Regions from separate parts of the Streptomyces sp. NPDC052910 genome, predicted to be linked through region 2. Evidence: predicted binding sites of a transcription regulator. Region 2 holds the regulator's gene; the other holds the start of a gene.
The links. Region 2 encodes HspR, which represses chaperone genes until heat shock. Its sites were predicted from a motif close to TTGAGNNNNNNNNNCTCAA; they were not measured.

Region 1 (7,775 bases), on a different contig from region 2:
CGATCCGCGGCTCTCGGCGGATGCGGGCGTCCGGGGCGATGTCCGTCTCCCGGCGGATACGGGCGTCCAAAGCGGTACCCGACTCCCGACGCGTGCGGGAGCCCAGATCAATACCCGCCCCCCGGCGGATACGGGCGCCCGGGCCGACACCCGCCCCCCGGCGGACGTGGGCGCCCCGGCCCGGACCGGCTCAGCGGACGGTGCCGTCCCACCGCCACTCGGCGAGATGCCGCTCCCCGGGCCGCGCGATCCGGCCGGTGGCCCGGAGCAGGGCCCGGCCGGGCTCGCCGTCGTCCGGGACGCCGGGGAACAGCCGGGCGAGGGCGGGACCGGCGAACTCGTCGGGCGGGGTCCAGTCGACGCCCAGGCCGGCGGCGATGTCGTGGGTGTGGACGACGGTCTCGACCGCGCCCATGGCGGCGAAGCCGGGCCCGTCGGAGTGGCCCCAGGGGTGCCAGGCCCGGTCCTCGGGCGCGGCGGCCCGGACGGCGGCGGCGAGGAACGACGCCGCGACGCGGATGCCCTCCAGCCGGGCTGAGACCGGGGCCTGTGGGTCGAGCGAGGCGAACAGGGTGATGTAGCGGTCCCGCGGCCTGGCGGTGAGCAGCCCCGCGTAGCCGGTGATCCCCAAGGCGAGGTGGTCCAGTGTCGTGTGGCAGGACCACTCCAGCCGCCCGGCCGGCCGCGACCAGTCCGCGTCCCGGGCCAGGCCGTCCAGAAAGGCGGTGGCCCGCTCGGCGACGCCGGTCACCAGGGAGGCCCAGTCGAGGGCGGTGACGGTGCTCGTCATCGTCGCAGTGCTCACGCGCGTCCCTCCGCCCGGACGAACTCCACCAGCCGGCCCCAACTGTCGCCGCCGTGTCCGGCGTCGATGCCCCGCGCGACCAGGTTCCGGAAGAGCTCCGGCAGGCCGGAGACCACCCCGCGCGCCTCACTCGCGTGTACGAGGTGGCCGATGGCGGCCAGGTGCACGTCGAGGGTGGCGTCGTCGCCCGGGTAGTCGCGGGCGTCGGCCTGCGGGGCGTAGGTGCTCATGAACACCTCGATGGCCCGCATCCAGCGGTTGGCGACCGCGGTGAAGGCCGCGGCCTTGCCCTCGCCGTCCGTCCCGACGAGCGCCACGCCGTGCGCCCAGCCGGCGAGCGCGGACCACATCAGGCCGAGCAGCGCGGTGTCGTAGAGGGAGGCCAGGGTGACGTCGGCGCCCAGGTCCACCGGGTCGCCGAGCGCGGCGAGCGTCGCGCGGTGCTCGGCGAGGGCCTCCGGGGAGCCGCTGTAGAGGAACATGAAGTCGGGGTTGCCGACGCCGGGCGGCGTCGTCATGATCGCGCCGTCGAGGTAGCGGAAGCCGTGCTGTTCGGCCCGGCGGGCGGCCTCGGCGGCCTGCTCCGGGGAACCGGAGGTGAGGTTGACGACGGTCCGGCCGGCCAGGTCGCCGGCCAGCGGGTCCAGGACTTCGTGGACGGTGTCGTAGGTGGCGAGGCAGACGACCACCAGCGGGCTCGCCGCGACGGCCGCGGCGGCGTCCGGCGCCTCGATGGCACCCTTCTCCACCAGGGCGGCGGCCTTGCCCGCCGTGCGGTTCCAGACGGTCGTGCGGTGGCCGGCCGCCAGGAACGCACCGGCCAGCGCGGTGCCCATCGAGCCCAGGCCGAGGACGGTCACCTTCGTGCTCATGGAAAAGTCACCCGTTTCATGGGGAATTACTGGGACTTGAGAGGACGTGCTCTCGGGTGACCCCTACGTTTCCAGCGTGGGCGCGCCCCCGACAGTGGCAGGGCTGACCGCCTCCGCAAAATTCCTGCCACTAGGCTTCCCGGCATGAGCGCTGGTTCCGTGGCCGTGGCGGTGATCGACGACGACGTCCCCTACTGGGACCTGTACGAACTGGGGGTGGTCTGCACCGTCTTCGGGATCCCGCACCCCGATCTCGCCGACCCCTGGTACGACTTGCGGCTGTGTGCCGCGGGCCCGTCCCCGGACCAGCCGCCGCCCGGCCCGCTCGGCTTCACCCTCCGGACGCCCTACGGGCCGGAGGGGCTGGACGGCGCCGACACCGTGATCATTCCGTCCGTCCCCGAGGCGTGTGTGGACGGGGAGCGCGAACTGCCGGACGAGCTCCTGCGCGCGCTGCGACGCGCCGCCGACCGGGGCGCGCGGATGGTCTCCCTGTGCGCCGGAGCCTTCGCCCTGGCCGCCGCGGGAATCCTCGACGGCCGCCGGGCGACCGCCCACTGGATGCACACCGAGGCCCTGGCCCGCCGCCATCCCGAGGTGACGGTGGACGACTCGGTGCTCTATGTGGACGACGGCGACGTCCTCACCAGCGCCGGCGTCACGGCCGGTCTCGACCTCTGCCTCCACCTCGTCCGCCGCGACCTGGGCGCCCACGTCGCCAACCAGCTCGCCCGGCGGCTCGTCGTCCCCGCGCACCGGCCCGGCGGGCAGGCCCAGTTCGTCCAGGTGGCCGTCCCCGAGACCGGTGACGACGGCCTGGCGCCCGTCCTGCAGTGGGCGACCGAGCGCCTCGACGAGCCGCTCACCGTCGACGACTTGGCCGCCCGCGCGGGCATGAGCCCCCGCACCTTCTTCCGCCGCCTCCAGGCCGCCACCGGCACCACCCCCCTCCAGTGGCTCCTCTCCCAGCGGTTGGCCCGCGCCCAGTCGCTCCTGGAGGCCACCGCGCTCCCGGTGGAACGGGTGGGCCAACTGAGCGGCCTGGGTACGGCCGCCAACCTGCGCCGCCACTTCACGCTGCACTTCGGCGTCACTCCGACGGACTACCGCCGGGCCTTCCCCGGGCACGGCGGGCGGCCCGCCAGGCCGCGCCGGACGTCAGGGCCGGCTGCCGTGCGGGCGTAGTGTCTGACGGACGGACGGACGGACGGACGGACGGGCCCGGCCGGTGGCCCGAACCGGACGCACCCGCAACCCGGTTGACGGGGCCGGGCTGACGGATCAGGGGTCGGCGAACGGGCCCGAGACCGGCGCCGGCGGATCCGGCGGCCGGCCGACCGACCGGGCCGCCGGCGCGGTCCAGCCACTCCAGCCACTGCCGGATCCCACCGCAAGTGGTTCCACCGCAAGTGGATCCAGTCATCGGCAAATGGGTTCAACCGCTAATGGATCCACAGAAACATGCCGTCCCCCTCCCGGGCCGCGGCCCCGAAGAACGGCACCAGCCGCTCGTACTCGGCGGTGATGTACCGCAGCGACTCACCGCGCTCCCACACCAACGTCGGGTAGATCTCCTCCCGGGCCAGGTCGGCCGGACCGACTCCCTCCAGGAGCCGGTCCGAGGGTATCCGGGCCAGCGCGGCGGCGGCCTCCGCCACCCGGGCGGGGGACAGGTGGCGCGGCGGCCCGCACCCCCAGTCGCCCGCGCCGGGGACCGGCTCCTCGCCGAAGACGACGTCCACCGGGAAGTCGACGCGGTCCAGCAGGAAGGCCAGCCCGTGCCACATCTTGTCCGTGTCGAGGGCCCGGGCCGCCGCGGGCTCCGGCTGCTCCACGGGTTCGGCGTCGAGGCAGCCGTAGGCGTGGTTCACGGCCCAGCGCGGGTCGGCGAGGGCGCGGGCGTAGTCGGCGGGTGCGAGACGCAGGTACTGACCGGTCATTCCCATGTTCCAGAGCGTAGGGGCGACCACTGACAACGGGCTCCGGCCTGCGCGTCCGCCCGCGCTCCTACCAGGCCAGAGGCCGGCCTTCCCGGAAGAAGCCGCCGGTGGGACCGGAATCGGGCAGGGTGGCGGCCCAGACGACACTGGCGGCGCCCCGCTCGACGGGACCTCCGCCCGGGCCGCCCATGTCGGTGGCGATCCAGCCCGGACAGACGGCGTTGACCAAAATCCGTTCGGCGCCCAGTTCGTCGGCGAGCTTGCGGGTGAGGGCGTTGAGGGCCGCCTTCGAGACTCCGTAGGCCGGGGTTCCCCCGGACATGCGCTCCAGGGACCCGGCCTCGCTGGAGACGTTCACCAGGCGGGGGTGGGGCGAACGGCGCAGCAGCGGCAGGAACGCCTGCGTGGTGCGCCAGGGGCCGAAGAGGTTGGTCTCCAGGGTGTGCCGGACGTCGTCGAGGTCGGCGGAGACGGCGCGCCGGCCGATGTCGTAGTCGATGGCGGCGTTGTTGACGAGGACGTCGAGGCGCCCGAACTCTTCCTCCACCCGGCCGGCGAGGGCACGGACGCCGTCGGCGTCGGTCACGTCCAGCCGGCAGGGCAGCAGCCTGCCGGAGACCCCGGGGGCCAGATCGGCGACGGCCTGCTCGGCCTTCTCCGGGCGGCGGGCGCACAGCAGGACGGTGTGGCCCAGCGCCGCGAGCTGACGTGCCGTCTCCCGGCCGATTCCCCGGTTGGCGCCGGTGACCAGCGATACCGGTGCGGCGGCGGTGTTCATGTTCTCTCCCCTGTGCGGACGGTCCATGACCCGGACGGAACGCTATGCCGTCATCCCGCGCCCGCGGATCAGGCCCGCGGCGCAGCAGGGCTGCGTCCTCGGACGTAGTCCTCGCGAACCGTCGCGGTGTCCTCGTGACCCCACGGCCGGTGGAGGTGACCGGCCCGCCGCCGCGCGCGAGTCGGCTGATCGCTCACAGCGAACAAGAAGCGGGGAACATCCCTGAGCTCAGAAGCATTGAGTCAGCAGAGCTCAACTTGCCTGCCGAAGGGGAGATCATGGCTGCTGAGGCCGTTGACAGCAATGCGTCACTGACCCTGCCCGTGCTGCCGCTCGACGACGAGGTCGTCCTGCCGGGGATGGTCGTTCCGCTGGATCTGACCGACTCCGAGGTGCGCGCGGCCGTCGAGGCGGCGCAAGCCGCGGCGCAGGGTGGGGCGCGAGGCGGCGGGAAGCCGCGCGTGCTGCTCGTCCCGCGCGTCGACGGCACCTATGCGGGCATCGGCACCCTGGGCACGGTGGAGCAGGTCGGCCGGCTCTCCGACGGGGATCCGGGCGCCCTCATCCGCGGTGTCCGCCGAGTGCGGATCGGGGCCGGGACCACCGGGCCGGGTGCCGCGCTCTGGGTGGAGGGCACGGCCGTCGAGGAGGTCACCCCCGATCCGCTGCCGGGCGCCGTCACCGAGCTGATGAAGGAGTACAAGGCGCTCGCCACCAGTTGGCTCCGCAAGCGCGGCGCATGGCAGGTGGTGGACCGCGTCCAGCAGATCGACGACCCCGCCCAGCTCGCCGACAACTCCGGCTACTCGCCCTTCCTCACCGTCGCCCAGCGCGTCGAGCTGCTGGAGACCGCCGACCCGGTCGCGCGGCTGAGGCTCGCCGTGAAGCAGCTCGGTGACCACCTCGCCGAGCAGGACGTCGCCGAGTCCATCGCCAAGGACGTCCAGGAGGGCGTCGACAAGCAGCAGCGCGAGTTCCTGCTCCGCCGCCAGTTGGAGGCCGTCCGCAAGGAGCTGGCCGAGCTCAACGGGGAGCCGGGCGGCGAGTCCGACGACTACCGGTCCCGGGTGGAGGCCGCCGACCTGCCGGAGAAGGTACGGGAGGTGGCCCTGAAGGAGGTCGACAAGCTGGAGCGGGCCTCCGACCAGAGCCCCGAGAGCGGCTGGATCCGCACCTGGCTCGACACCGTCCTGGAGATGCCGTGGAACCGGCGCACCGAGGACTCGTACGACATCCCGGGCGCCCGGGCCGTGCTCGACGCGGACCACGCGGGCCTGGACGACGTCAAGGAGCGGATCACCGAGTACCTGGCCGTGCGCAAGCGGCGCGCCGACCGGGGGCTGGGCGTGATCGGGGGACGGCGCGGGGGCGCGGTGCTCGCGCTCGTCGGGCCGCCCGGCGTCGGGAAGACGTCGCTCGGCGAGAGTGTCGCCAAGGCCATGGGGCGGGAGTTCGTCCGGGTGGCGCTCGGCGGTGTCCGGGACGAGGCGGAGATCCGCGGCCACCGGCGTACGTACGTCGGCGCGCTCCCCGGCCGTATCGTGCGCGCCGTCAAGGAGGCCGGTTCGATGAACCCGGTCGTCCTCCTCGACGAGATCGACAAGGTCGGCTCCGACTTCCGCGGCGACCCCGCCGCGGCGCTCCTGGAGGTCCTCGACCCCGCGCAGAACCACACCTTCCGCGACCACTACCTGGAGGTCGAACTCGACCTCTCCGACGTGGTCTTCCTCGCCACCGCCAACGTCCTGGAAGCCATCCCGCAGCCCCTGCTCGACCGGATGGAGCTCGTCCGCCTCGACGGCTACACCGAGGACGAAAAGGTCGTCATCGCCCGCGACCACCTGCTGCCCCGGCAACGGGAGCGGGCGGGCCTGGAGCCCGGCGAGGTCACGGTGGACGACGCGGCGCTGCGCCGGCTCGCCGGCGAGTACACCCGCGAGGCGGGCGTCCGCACCCTGGAGCGGTACCTGGCCCGGCTGCTCCGCAAGGTCGCGGCGAAGCACGAACTCGGGGAGCGGGAACTGCCCTTCGCGATCGGCGCGGACGAACTCCGCCCGCTGATCGGCCGGCCGCACCACACGCCCGAGTCCGCTCAGGACCCGGCCGAGCGGCGCACCTCCGTCCCGGGCGTGGCCACCGGTCTGGCCGTCACCGGCGCGGGCGGCGACGTCCTCTTCGTCGAGGCGTCCCTCGCCGACCCGGAGACGGGCGCCGCCGGGCTGACCCTCACCGGCCAGCTCGGCGACGTGATGAAGGAGTCCGCGCGGATCGCCCTCTCCTTCCTCCGCTCGCACGGCGCGGAACTGGAGCTTCCGGTCGGTGACCTCAAGGAACGCGGCGTCCACCTGCACGTCCCGGCGGGCGCCGTCCCCAAGGACGGGCCGAGCGCCGGCATCACGATGACGACGGCCCTGGCGTCCCTGCTCTCCGGCCGCCGGGTCCGCCCGGACGTCGCGATGACCGGCGAGGTCTCGCTGACCGGGCGCGTCCTGCCGATCGGCGGCGTCAAGCAGAAGCTGCTGGCCGCACACCGGGCGGGCGTCACCACCGTCGTCATCCCCAAGCGCAACGAGCCCGACCTGGACGACGTCCCCGCCGAGGTCCTGGAGAAGCTGGACGTCCACGCGGTGTCGGACGTCCGGCAGGTGCTGGAGTTGGCCCTGGAACCGGCGGACACGGCGGTCGAGACGAAGGTGCCGCTGGCCGCGTAGGCGGCGCTCACTGCCTTTTCCGACGGGCCGTCGGATCGCGGGAACGCCGCGCTCCGGCGGTCCGTTGCCGAATAGGTGACGAACTTCGACGCCCGCCTCACCCGTTCCGCCCACGGGATGAGCCAGGACGGCCGTCACCCGCGGGGCATGGCTCCCCCTCGGTCCCGCCGGTGGAGGACGGTAACGGTCGAACGACGACGTAGACCGGCGTGCGGGAGCCCACCGGACCCGACGACCGAGCGCCGTGGTTTTCGCAGGCAGGGCGTATCTGCGTGGCGTGCGTACCGTTGTATTGCGCGGCTGCCCGCACTGCGCGGCGGCAGGGAGGAGCGCACGGTGACCATCGAGCTGACCGACAGGATCGAGCTGATCGAGATGGCCGATAGCGACGAGCTGAGTCTGGACGCGATGTTCGACTGGCTGAAGCGGATGCCCGTCCCCGAGGGCTACAAGGTGGAGATCGTCGAGGGGGCCATCTACAGGTCGCCGCAACGGGACAATCACTGGGACATCATCGCCACTATCTACGACCAGCTCAGGGCCGAGTTTCCGCGGCGGCAGATCAAATCGGACGTCCGCATCGACTTCCCCGGCCACCTGAACGGCTTCGCCGCCGACGTCGTACTCCTGAAGGAAGGCGCGGAGAAGAACGCCCAGGGGCGTTGGACG
Region 2 (7,775 bases):
GCGGCCGCGAGGCCAACAAGGGCGTCAACCCGGACGAGGTCGTCGCCATCGGCGCCTCGCTCCAGGCCGGTGTCCTCAAGGGCGAGGTCAAGGACGTCCTGCTGCTCGACGTCACCCCGCTGTCCCTCGGCATCGAGACCAAGGGCGGCATCATGACCAAGCTGATCGAGCGCAACACCACGATTCCGACCAAGCGCTCCGAGATCTTCACGACGGCCGAGGACAACCAGCCGTCCGTGCAGATCCAGGTCTACCAGGGCGAGCGCGAGATCGCGGCGTACAACAAGAAGCTCGGCATGTTCGAGCTGACCGGTCTGCCCCCGGCCCCGCGCGGCGTCCCGCAGATCGAGGTCACCTTCGACATCGACGCCAACGGCATCATGCACGTGGCCGCGAAGGACCTCGGCACGGGCAAGGAGCAGAAGATGACCGTCACCGGCGGCTCCTCGCTGCCGAAGGACGAGGTCGACCGGATGCGCGAGGAGGCCGAGAAGTACGCGGAGGAGGACCACAAGCGCCGCGAGGCCGCCGAGACCCGCAACCAGGCCGAGCAGCTCGTCTACCAGACGGAGAAGTTCCTCAAGGACAACGCGGACAAGGTCCCCGGTGACGTCAAGACCGAGGTCGAGACCGCCGTCGCCGAGCTGAAGGAGAAGCTCAAGGGCGAGGATTCCGCCGAGATCCGCACCGCGTCCGAGAAGGTCGCCGCCGTCAGCCAGAAGCTCGGCCAGGCCCTCTACGCCGACGCGCAGGCCGCCCAGGGTGCCCCGGGCGCCGAGGGTGCCGCCGGCGCCGGTGCGGGCCAGCAGGCCAAGGCCGACGACGACGTCGTCGACGCCGAGATCGTCGACGAGGACAAGCCGAAGGGCGGTGCGTCGGCGTGACGGAGGAGACCCCGGGCTTCGACGAAAAGCCTGAAGGCACTCCCTCCGACGACTCGGCCGACGAGAAGGGCGCCGGTCCCGCCGACAAGGCGGGCCCGGCCCCGGCCGGGGAGGAGCTGGTCGAGGTAGGCCTCCAGGCGCAACTGGACCAGGCGCAGGCCGCGCTCAACGAGCGCACCGCCGACCTCCAGCGGCTCCAGGCGGAGTACCAGAACTACCGCCGGCGCGTCGAGCGCGACCGGGTGCAGGTCAAGGAGGTCGCCGTGGCGAACCTCCTGTCGGAACTGCTCCCCACGCTCGACGACATCGGCCGCGCCCGTGACCACGGCGAGCTCGTCGGCGGCTTCAAGTCCGTCGCCGAGTCCCTGGAGACGGTCGTGGCGAAGATGGGCCTCCAGCAGTTCGGCAAGGAGGGCGAGCCCTTCGACCCGCTGATCCACGAAGCCCTGATGCACAGCTACGCGCCGGACGTCACCGAGACGACGTGCGTGCAGATCCTGCAGCCGGGGTATCGCATCGGCGAGCGCACGATCCGCCCCGCGCGGGTCGCCGTCGCCGAGCCGCAGCCGGGCGCCCAGGGCAAGGCCGAGGGCGAGTCGGACGAGGAGAGCGGTGGCCCGGACGAGGGCTGACGCGATGACGCACGGCACTGACCGCACGCACCGGGAGGAGGGACGCCGGGGATGAGCACCAAGGACTTCGTGGAGAAGGACTACTACAAGGTCCTCGGCGTGCCCAAGGACGCGGCCGAGGCCGACATCAAGAAGGCGTACCGGAAGCTCGCCCGCGAGTTCCACCCGGACGCCAACAAGGGCGACGCCTCGGCCGAGGAGCGGTTCAAGGAGATCTCCGAGGCGTACGACGTCCTCGCGGATCCCAAGCGCCGCAAGGAATACGACGAGGCGCGGGCGCTCTTCGGCAATGGTGGCTTCCGGCCCGGTCCGGGTGGTGCCGGCGGCTCCTTCAACTTCGACCTGGGCGACCTCTTCGGGGGCGCCCAGGGCGGGGCGGGGGCCGGTGGCTTCGGCGGCGGACTGGGCGATGTCTTCGGCGGCCTGTTCAACCGCGGCGGCACCACGCGCACCCAGCCGCGCCGCGGGCAGGACATCGAGTCCGAGGTGACGCTCAGCTTCACCGAGGCGGTGGACGGGGCCACGGTCCCGCTGCGGATGTCCTCCTCGGCGGCCTGCAAGGCGTGCTCCGGCACCGGCGACAAGGCCGGCACCCCGCGGGTCTGCCCGACCTGCGTGGGCACCGGCCAGGTGTCGCGCGGCGCCGGCGGCGGCTTCTCGCTCACCGACCCCTGCCCGGACTGCAAGGGCCGCGGGCTGATCCCCGAGAACCCCTGTGACGTCTGCAAGGGCAGCGGCCGGGCCACCTCCTCCCGCACCATGCAGGTCCGGATCCCGGCGGGCGTCTCCGACGGCCAGCGGATCCGGCTGCGCGGCAAGGGAGCACCGGGCGAGCGCGGCGGGCCCAACGGCGACCTGTACGTCGTGGTGCACGTCGGCACGCACCCGGTCTTCGGACGCAAGGGCGACAACCTCACGGTCACCGTGCCCGTCACCTTCCCGGAGGCGGCGCTCGGCGGCGAGGTGAAGGTGCCCACCCTCGGCGGACCGCCGGTCACCCTGCGGATCCCGCCGGGCACGCCCAACGGACGCACCATGCGGGCCCGCGGCAAGGGCGCGGTCCGCAAGGACGGCACCCGCGGCGACCTGCTGGTCACCGTGGAGGTCGTGGTTCCCAAGGATCTCGACGACAAGGCCAGGGACGCCCTGGAGACCTTCCGCGACGCCACGGCGGGTGAGGACCCGCGCGCGGAGCTGTTCCGGGCGGCGAAGGGAGAGTGACCGTGATGAACGGCGACGGCCGCACCCGTCGGCGCTTCGAACCCGCTCAGCCGTACGAGCTGACCGATGAGTCGCCCGTGTACGTCATCTCGGTCGCGGCTCAGCTCTCGGGCCTGCACCCGCAGACCCTGCGCCAGTACGACCGCCTCGGCCTGGTCTCGCCCGACCGCACGGCCGGGCGCGGCCGCCGCTACTCGGCCCGTGACATCCAACTGCTCCGGCAGGTGCAGCAGTTGTCGCAGGACGAGGGCATCAACCTGGCCGGCATCAAGCGCATCATCGAGCTGGAGAACCAGGTGGCCGCGCTGTCGGCGCGGGTCGCCGAGCTCCAGTCCGTCGTCGACGGCGCCGCCGCCGCGATGCGGCAGCGCGAGGCGGCGGTGCACGCCTCGTACCGGCGGGACCTGGTCCCGTACCAGGAGATGCAGCAGACGAGTGCGCTGGTCGTCTGGCATCCGCCGAAGCGGGAGCGCTGATCCGTCCGTTCCCCGGGAGCCCGTGAGAGGCCCACCGCCCGTGAGGGAGGTGGGCCTCTTCGCTGTGTCCGCCGGTGTTCCGCCGGTGTTTTCGGGGGGTTGGGCTGCTTGCGGGGGCGGGCGCTTGGCGTGGGGCGATTTCCCGGGGCTGCGTGAACGTTTCTCCCACAGGGGGTTTTCCACAGGGCTGGTGGCCGCTCTCGAAGACCGTCACACTCAGTGAGTATGAGTGCGAAAAAGTGCGGAGAGTCACGGAAGCGGGCGGCGGTGGCGGCGGTGGGGGCGTTGGCGGGAGAGCAGCGGGGTGTGGTGGCGCTGGCCCAGGCGGAACGACTGGGCTGGTCCCGGTCCGGGCTGCGGAGCCGGCTGCGGAGGGACGGCTGGCGGACCGTGTGCCCCGGGGTGTTCGCCGAGCCGGGGCGGACGATCGGGCTGTGGGAGCGGTTGTGGGCGTATCAACTGGCCCGGCCCGAGCTGGTGGTCAGCCACTGGGCGGCGGCGGTGGTGCACGGGATCGAGCGGCGGGCGGCGCGGCCGGAGTTCATCGGACCGGGCGGGGGCGGCCTGCCCGCCGGCCGGGGAGCGCTGCACCGGCTGCGGCTCCGGCCGGACGAGGTGACGCTCCGGGACGGGCTGGCCGTGACGACGGTCCCGCGCACCCTGGCCGACCTCTTACGGGCCGGGCCGCGGGATGACGCGCTGGTGGCGGTGGAGTCCGCGGTGAGCCGCCGGCCCGACGGCGACGGGGGTTCGCGCGGGCCGCTCACCGTCCTCGACGCCGTCCGGGACGCGGTGCGGGACGGTGCGGGGATGCGCGGGGGGAGACGGGCCCTGGACTGGCTGGCCCTCGCCGACGAGCGGGCGGGCTCCCCGGCGGAGACGATCGCCCGGCTGCGGATGCACGACGCGGGACTGCACCCGGAATCGCAGGCCGAGTTGGCGCTTCCCGGCGGGCGCAGGGTGTATCCGGACTTCTTCTTCAGGGGCCGGGGCCTGGTGGTGGAGATCGAGGGTTACGCCTGGCACGGCGACCGGGCCCGGCACCAGCGGGACACCACCCGGTACAACGAGCTGGTGCGCTGCCCCGAGGTACGGCGGGTCCTCCGGTTCACGGCCGACGACGTCTTCCTCCGACCGGTGACGATGGTCCGGACCGTCCGGCGGGCCTTGGAAACCGCTGGAGGCGCTGGAGGCGCTGGAGGCGTTGGGAGTGCGGCGCATGTGGGGAGCGGGGTGACGGTGGGATGGGGGCCGGCTTCGTGAGGCGGTGGAGCCACCGGGTGCGACGACTACTCGGGCGGCGGGGTGGCACCTCGCCCGGGCCGAGAGGCGGCGCTTCGGGGGAGCCGAGGGGCGGCGCCCCGGGTGAGGTCCAGAGTCAGGACGATCTCGCCGTCCTCCAGGTCGCCCGTCTCGCCGAAGCCCGCCGCGCGGTAGAGGCGGAAGGCGACGTGGTTGCCGGGGACGACGGTCAGCCGGACGCGGGTGTGGCCGGCCGCCCGGACGCGGCCGAGGACGGCGGCGAGGCCGGCGTGGCCGAGTCGACGGCCCTGGAAGCGGTGGTCGATCATGTACCGGCAGAGCGTGACGGTCCCGGGAGCCTCGTCCACCGGCTTCAGGAGGGCGAACCCGATCAGCTCCGAGCCCTGGCGGAGCGCGAGCGGCTCCGCCGCCGGGCAGGCCCACGCGTCCGCCAGCGAGCGGACGTTCGGGGCGACGTAGTCGCGCTGGCCGGGCAGGACGTCGAGGGCTATCACCGCCTCGTAGGTGTCGGCGGTGACGGGCTCGCAGTGCACGGGAACCATGCGGGGCATCCTAAATCGCGGGCCGGCGTGGCGCGGCGGCGATATCGGGCGATGTTCAACTCCGGGGAGAGGGTGCGGAATTGCGGGCCTTCAGGAGATGCGCTGGGAACCCATCGCGCGGCTGACCGCGATCTCGATCAGGACGCGGTCGGGGTTGGGCTCCGGGGTCCGCTCATAGCGTTCGGCGTACCGGGCGACCGCGTCGGCGATGGCGTCCGGCTCCGTGCGGACGACGGCCGTGCCTTCCAGGGTGGCCCACTGCCCGCCCGGAGCGACCTGGCAGAGCGCGACGCGGAGGCCGTCCGGGCCGGCGGCGAGGATGTTGCCGACCTTGACGCTCTGCTTGCGGGTGATCACCCGGGCTATGCGTGCCTCCGGGTCGAACGTGGCACCCACCGGCACGACGTGCGGTGTGCCGTTGCGGCGGAGGGTGGTGAGGGTCGGGAAATGGCGCTCGCGCCAGAACGCGACATAGGCGTCCGGCAGGTTGTGGAGGTCGTAGGCCATGGCCGCCAGGGTAGTGGGCCGGGGCTCAGAGGAAATCGGTGGTGTCGAGATCGAAGTCGAAGGGAGCGGGGAGGGGGAGCGACTTGCCGAAGGGGACGCTGTGCACTTCCGCGTAGTCCTCCCGCGCCGGCTCGGCGAAGAGGGTCACCGTGCTCTCGTCGCGGTCCACGAGGAGGTAGAGGGGAATGGCTGCGCGGGCGTAGCAGTGGCGCTTGGCGGTGCGGTCGCGCTCGGACCTGGTGCTGGTCACCTCCACGACAAGAGCGACGCCGTCGGGAGGCATCCAGTCGGGGGCGCCGCGGAAGAGGTTGAGCTCCTCGGGTGTGAACGTCGCGTCGGGGATCGCGTAGTTCTTGGGGCACAGGCCACCGCGAGGGAGCTTCAGTCCCTTGTTGCCGGAGACGTCCATCTCTGTGGCCGACTTGCGCAGGATCTGCCTGACGAGACGGCTGAAGGCATGCTCGTGATTGCCATCCGGTGCCGGTGACACAACGATCTCCCCCTCGATGAGCTGTGCCCGGAACCCCTCAGGGGTCTCCAGGTTCAGGAAGTAGTCCAGGAGGGTCTCTTCCGGCGTCATAAGCCCTGGCTCTTGTGCCATGGCCGTCATGCTGCACCTCCCCGTGGTCGAACGCCAGCATCGCCCCCTCCCACCGGTGGCGGGCCGTTTCGTCGTACCGGTTCACTCGCAAGAGGGGGAGTCCGGGCGGACTACCGGGGCAAGGGTTGAGTGGAATAGACTCAACTTATCGCACGTTGATGGAAGCAGGACGTAGCAGCGAACCCGAGGAGGAGCTCCCCGTCGTGGATGCCGAGCTGACCAACAAGAGCCGTGAGGCGCTGAGCGCCGCCCATGAGCGGGCCGTGTCGGCCGGGCATGCCGATATGACCCCCGCCCACCTGCTGCTGGCCCTGCTGGCCGGGCAGGAGAACGAGAACCTGCTCGACCTGCTGGCCGCCGTGGAGGCGGACGCCGCCGTGCTGCGTGGCGGTGCCGAGCGGGTGCTGGCCGGGTTGCCGAGCGTGCAGGGGTCGACCGTGGCGCCGCCTCAGCCCACCCGAGAGTTGCAGGCCGTACTGGTGGACGCCGGGGAGCGGGCCCGGGACCTGGGGGACGAGTACGTCTCCACCGAGCACCTGCTGATCGGACTCGCCGCGAAGGGCGGCCGGATCGCCGAGCTGCTGGAGCAGCAGCGGGCCTCCGCCAAGCGGCTGCTCGACGCGTTCGAGAAGGCGCGCGGCGGGCAGCGGGTGACGACCGCGGACCCCGAGGGCACCTACAAGGCGCTGGAGAAGTTCGGCACGGACTTCACCGCGGCCGCGCGGGACGGCAAGCTCGACCCGGTCATCGGGCGGGACCACGAGATCCGCCGCGTGGTGCAGGTCCTCTCCCGCCGCACCAAGAACAACCCGGTGCTCATCGGCGAGCCGGGCGTCGGCAAGACGGCCGTCGTCGAGGGGCTGGCGCAGCGGATAGTGAAGGGCGACGTCCCCGAGTCGCTGAAGAACAAGCGGCTGGTCTCGCTGGACCTGGGCGCGATGGTGGCCGGCGCCAAGTACCGCGGCGAGTTCGAGGAGCGGCTGAAGACCGTCCTGGCCGAGATCAAGGCCAGCGAGGGGCGGATCATCACCTTCATCGACGAGCTGCACACCGTCGTCGGCGCGGGCGCCGGCGGGGACTCGGCGATGGACGCGGGCAACATGCTCAAGCCGATGCTCGCCCGCGGCGAGCTCCGCATGGTGGGCGCGACGACGCTGGACGAGTACCGGGAGCGGATCGAGAAGGACCCGGCCCTGGAGCGGCGCTTCCAGCAGGTGCTGGTCGCCGAGCCGTCGGTGGAGGACTCCATCGCGATCCTGCGCGGGCTCAAGGGCCGCTACGAGGCGCACCACAAGGTGCAGATCGCGGACGCGGCGCTGGTCGCCGCCGCCACCCTCTCCGACCGCTACATCACCTCCCGGTTCCTGCCGGACAAGGCGATCGACCTGGTCGACGAGGCCGCCTCCCGGCTGCGGATGGAGATCGACTCCTCGCCGCTGGAGATCGACGAGCTCCAGCGGGCCGTGGACCGGCTGAAGATGGAGGAGCTGGCGCTCCGCAACGAGACGGACGAGGCGAGCAAGGAGCGGCTGGACAAGCTCCGCCGCGACCTGGCCGACAAGGAGGAGGAGCTGCGCGGGCTCACCGCGCGCTGGGAGAAGGAGAAGCAGTCCCTCAACCGCGTCGGTGAGCTGAAGGAACGCCTCGAC

Region 1: the regulator HspR is predicted to act here: its motif matches at 4,633-4,651, upstream of lon (endopeptidase La).

Annotation. Positions count from the first base shown of each region.
Region 1 is NZ_JBVJJR010000001.1:508,901-516,675, reverse strand. Features, by position in the region: gene ACZ6X9_RS02200 (maleylpyruvate isomerase N-terminal domain-containing protein) at 191-790, opposite strand; gene ACZ6X9_RS02195 (NAD(P)-dependent oxidoreductase) at 802-1,677, opposite strand; gene ACZ6X9_RS02190 (helix-turn-helix domain-containing protein) at 1,837-2,862, shown strand; gene ACZ6X9_RS02185 (YfbM family protein) at 3,120-3,623, opposite strand; gene ACZ6X9_RS02180 (SDR family oxidoreductase) at 3,685-4,395, opposite strand; gene lon (endopeptidase La) at 4,674-7,106, shown strand; gene ACZ6X9_RS02170 (Uma2 family endonuclease) at 7,443-7,775, shown strand, end outside.
Region 2 is NZ_JBVJJR010000009.1:108,387-116,161, reverse strand. Features, by position in the region: gene dnaK (molecular chaperone DnaK) at 1-884, shown strand, start outside; gene grpE (nucleotide exchange factor GrpE) at 881-1,516, shown strand; gene dnaJ (molecular chaperone DnaJ) at 1,568-2,737, shown strand; gene ACZ6X9_RS27715 (heat shock protein transcriptional repressor HspR) at 2,743-3,213, shown strand; gene ACZ6X9_RS27710 (endonuclease domain-containing protein) at 3,439-4,476, shown strand; gene ACZ6X9_RS27705 (GNAT family N-acetyltransferase) at 4,503-5,018, opposite strand; gene ACZ6X9_RS27700 (pyridoxamine 5'-phosphate oxidase family protein) at 5,109-5,525, opposite strand; gene ACZ6X9_RS27695 (Uma2 family endonuclease) at 5,551-6,135, opposite strand; gene clpB (ATP-dependent chaperone ClpB) at 6,330-7,775, shown strand, end outside.